2 regions of the Streptomyces sp. DH10 genome follow, and region 1 is predicted to be linked to the other one. Evidence: riboswitches for the same ligand, from Rfam matches in the RefSeq annotation. Region 1 holds a riboswitch; the other holds the start of a gene.

Region 1 (2,195 bases):
CCGCGCCCGGTACCGCCGGTGACCGCCGACGACACGGGCCGGGTCGTCATCGTGGACCGCCCGGGCGCCGTCCAGACACAGCTGCTGATCGGCCGGATCGGCCCGGACCGGCACGACCGTGTGTGGCCCGCGCAGGTGCTCGGCACGTACTGCCTGGGCGGCACCCTCACCTCCCGCCTGGACCGCGTGCTGCGCGAGGAGAAGGGCTACACCTACGGGGTGCGGGCCTTCGGCCAGGTCCTCAGGTCCGCCCCGGACGGGACCGGTGCCGCGATGCTCGCCATCAGCGGTTCCGTGGACACGCCCAACACGGGCCCAGCCCTCCAGGACCTCTGGACGGTGCTGCGCACCCTCGCCGCCGGGGGGCTGACCGACGCCGAGCGGGACGTCGCCGTGCAGAACCTGGTCGGCGTGGCGCCGCTGAAGTACGAGACCGCGGCGGCCGTCGCGGGCACGCTGGCCGACCAGGTCGAGCAGCACCTGCCCGACGACTACCAGGCCACGCTGTACCGGCAGCTCGCCGCGACCGGCACCGTGGAGGCCACCGCGGCGGCCGTCAGCGCCTTCCCGGTGGACCGTCTGGTGACCGTCCTCGTCGGTGACGCGGCGCAGATCAAGGGCCCCGTCGAGGCCTTGGGCATCGGTGAAGTCTCGGTCGTCGCCGCCGAGTAGGAGCACGCGCGCGCAGGGGCCCTGGTTGTCTTCTAAGGCACCAGGGCTCCTTTATGCCCGAATTGGTGCGGAGGTTGCCTGTCTGCCCTGTGGGATGCGCTACAAAAACCGGGATCCGTTTGGGAATTGAAAGTGGCCCCGCTTAGGTTCGTCCGGGCTGTTCGTCAGGCAGTGCGCCGCACCCGCGGCACCGGACAGTCATCGCCGAGTCCCCGTACGGCGCGAGCCAGGGGAGCCGGGGACCCAACTCAGTCCCTGGGGTGAATCGGACGCCCGCGCGAGCCGCGAGGGGGTCCGTAGGAGACCTTCCTGCTCCGAACCCGTCAGCTAACCCGGTAGGCGAGAAGGAAGGAAAGGACCAGCCACTCCATGGCGTTCACCCGCGCCACCGGGAAGCATCGTCGTCCCAGCCGTATGCAGCGCGGCACGGCCCGCGCCGCGGGCGTCGCGGCCCTCGCCACCACCGGCGTCATCGGCACCGTGGCCGCCCCGGCCTTCGCCGCCGAGCCCGCCGTCGAGCAGACCGGTCTCACCCCCGTCGTCACCATGGGCGGCACCGTGGCCGAGCAGATCGACGCCCAGGCCGCCGCCCAGAAGCAGGCCGCCGAGGAGGCCGCCGCCAAGAAGAAGGCCGAGGAGGCCGCCCGCAAGCGGGCCGCCGAGGCGGCCGAGGAGGCCAAGGAGGCGGCCGAGAAGGCCCGTGAGGCCAAGGAGCGCGCCGCCCGCGAGGCCGAGCGCAAGCGCCTCAACACCTTCGTGTCCCCGATCTCCGGCTCGTACATCTCCACCGGCTACAAGGCCGGCGGCGCCGTCTGGTCCTCCGGCAGCCACACCGGCGTCGACTTCCACGCCGCCAGCGGCACCTCCGTCCACTCCGTCGGCATGGGCACGGTCGTCGAGGCCGGCTGGGGCGGTTCCTACGGCAATCAAGTAGTGATCAAGATGAACGACGGGACGTACACCCAGTACGGCCACCTGTCGTCCGTCGGTGTCTCGGTGGGCCAGCAGGTCACTCCGGGGCAGCAGATCGGCCTGTCCGGCGCGACCGGCAACGTCACCGGTGCGCACCTGCACTTCGAGGCCCGTACGAGCCCCGAGTACGGCTCCGACATCGACCCCGTCGCCTACCTCCGCTCGCACGGCGTGAACGTCTGACGGCGTACCACCGCGTTACCCGAGGCCCCGGCTCCCGAGCCGGGGCTTTCGGCGTTTGTGACGCGTGGCTGTCCAAAAAATATCCATGGATTCCGGTCCGCCGTCGGAAATTCCGGCTCATTGCAATAGAGTCACGGAACACGCGTCACTCGTCGACGTTTCACGGGGATTAAACGGAGGTCGGTCATGCGTATTCCCGCGCACTCGGTGTGCACGGCCATCCGGGACGACATCGTCGCGGGTGTCTACGAGCGCGGCAGCCGGCTGACCGAGGAACTCCTCGCCCGCCGCTACGGTGTCTCGCGCGTCCCCGTCCGGGAGGCCCTGCGCACCCTGGAGGCCGAGGGCTTCGTGGTGACCCGGCGGCA
Region 2 (2,195 bases), on a different contig from region 1:
GGCCGACGAGCTGCTCGACGCGTTCCTTCATCTCGCCCGCGGCCTTGTTGGTGAAGGTGATCGCGAGGATCTGGCCCGGGTGCACTCCCCGCTCGGCGAGCAGGTGGGCGATGCGGTGCGTGAGCACGCGGGTCTTGCCGGAGCCGGCGCCGGCCACGATGAGCAGCGGGGAGCCGGAGTGGACGACGGCGGCGCGCTGGTTGTCGTTCAGCCCCTCCAGGAGGGTGGCGGTGTCCACCACCGGGCGCGGGGCGCCGTCGCGGTAGTAGGCGTCCCGGTCCGGGGGCACGTCGAACTTCCCGCCGAACAGATCGTCCGGAACCGGCTCCGGTACGTGATCGTCCTCGGGTGGCGGCGGGGGCTCGTCCGCGGGGCCCCGCTGGGCCTGGAGGTCCGCCAGGAAGCTGTCGTCAAAGAGGCTGCTCATCGCTCTCCGAGTCTAGGGCGCCCCACTGACAGCCCGCCGCCGCCCCGAGAACATCGCCGAAAGGATCCCCTCGTCACCCTGCATCCCCGCACGATCACAGCCCGCTACGCCGTCACAATTATGACGAACTCATGACCAAACCTCCTCCGCCGATGACGCTCGGCGACGCCCTCGGCTAAGGTCACGAAAATGTATCGGGCATATCGCCCATCAACCTTCACAAGGGCCACACGAGTTGGCTACCGTGCGGGCAGGCCGCACGACCCCCACCGGCGAACGTCGCCGGGCCGCGCGGCCTCCGCCGAGTCCGGTGTGCCGCAGCGGCAGCCGGAGCCGGGGACCCAACCGAGAACTCTGGGGTGAATCGGCCCCGCTCCCTTCGCGGAGACGGCCGTAGGGCAACCCTTCCGATGTACCCGCCCGAACCCGACAGCTAACCCGGTAGGCGGAGCATGGAAGGAGTCGCCTCCCTTGGCGTCGCACCGCAAGTCGCGTCCCGCGGGTACGCGCGTCGCAGGCATACGGACCCCCGCCCTCGCAACGGCGGCCCTCACGTCCGTGGCCCTGCTGTCCCAGTCGGCCAACGCCGCCCCCGAGGCCGACGACAAGCCGAGCCTGGAAGAAGTCGAGAAGAAGGTCGACGACCTCTACCGCCAGGCCGAGTCGGCCACCGACAAGTACAACGCGGCCAAGGAGAAGACCGCGAAGCAGCGCAAGCGCGTCGACACCCTCCTCGACGGTGTCGCGCAGCGCACCCAGAAGCTCAACGAGGCACGGGAGAAGCTGGGTTCCTTCGCCGCCGCCCAGTACCGCACCGGCGCCTCCGCGCCGGACACGGCGACGTTCCTGCTCGCGGACACCCCGCAGGACTACTTCGACCAGACCCAGCTGATGGACCGGATGACCGGCCGTCAGAAGATCGCGGTCGACGACTACGTCACCCAGCAGTCCGAGACGATGAAGAAGCGTCAGGAGGCCACCGAGAGCCTCCAGACGCTCAACGAGACGCAGGGCGACCTGAAGACGGCCAAGGCGACCGTCCAGCGCAAGCTCGCCGACGCGCGCGAACTGCTGTCGAAGCTGACCGCCGAGGAGAAGGCGCGGCTCGCGGCGATCGAGAGGGAGAAGCAGCAGGAGGCCGCCCGCAAGGCCGCCGAGCTGGCCCGGCAGCAGGCCGCACAGCAGCGGGCGCAGGAGGAGGCCGCCCAGCAGCAGGAGAGCGGTTCGTCCTCGCCGTCGGGCTCGTCCTCCACGGGCTCGTCCTCCTCGACGGCCCCGGCAGACTCCTCGTACGCCACCAAGGCCGAGAAGGCCCTCGCCTTCGCCCGCGCCCAGATCGGCAAGCCGTACGTCTGGGGCGCCGTCGGTCCCGGCTCCTACGACTGCTCCGGCCTCACCCAGGCCGCGTGGAAGGCCGCGGGCGTCACCCTGCCGCGCACGACCTGGGACCAGGTCAACGCCGGCACGACCGTTTCCCTGGCCAACGCACAGCCCGGTGACCTGGTCTTCTTCTACGACGACCTCTCACACGTCGGCATCTACATCGGCAACGGCATGATGATCCACGCCCCGAAGCCCGGCACCTATGTGCGCGAGGAGTCGATCTACTACGACGGCGAGTCGTCGATCCACAGCGTGGTGCGGCCGGCCTGAGAGCCCGTACGTCACCGAGGGCACGCGCGCGTGAGGGCGCTCACGCTTTTTGAAGCGCACGCGCGCGTGCCCCGTTTTTGAAGGCAGGCGCGCGTGCCCCGCATGGAACGGACGC

Evidence for each region. A riboswitch is a leader RNA that binds a small molecule or an ion and turns the genes downstream of it on or off. The one in region 1 is predicted to bind cyclic di-AMP.
Region 2: it holds a riboswitch for cyclic di-AMP, as region 1 does, so the genes downstream of both, QC385_RS08835 (C40 family peptidase) here and QC385_RS41730 (M23 family metallopeptidase) in region 1, are expected to answer to the same signal.

The regions. Positions count from the first base shown of each region.
Region 1 is NZ_JARVKU010000038.1:20,462-22,656, forward strand. Features, by position in the region: gene QC385_RS41725 (M16 family metallopeptidase) at 1-672, shown strand, start outside; cyclic di-AMP (ydaO/yuaA leader) riboswitch at 865-1,028, shown strand; gene QC385_RS41730 (M23 family metallopeptidase) at 1,042-1,827, shown strand; gene QC385_RS41735 (GntR family transcriptional regulator) at 2,014-2,195, shown strand, end outside.
Region 2 is NZ_JARVKU010000003.1:407,932-410,126, reverse strand. Features, by position in the region: gene pcrA (DNA helicase PcrA) at 1-427, opposite strand, end outside; cyclic di-AMP (ydaO/yuaA leader) riboswitch at 717-890, shown strand; gene QC385_RS08835 (C40 family peptidase) at 899-2,080, shown strand.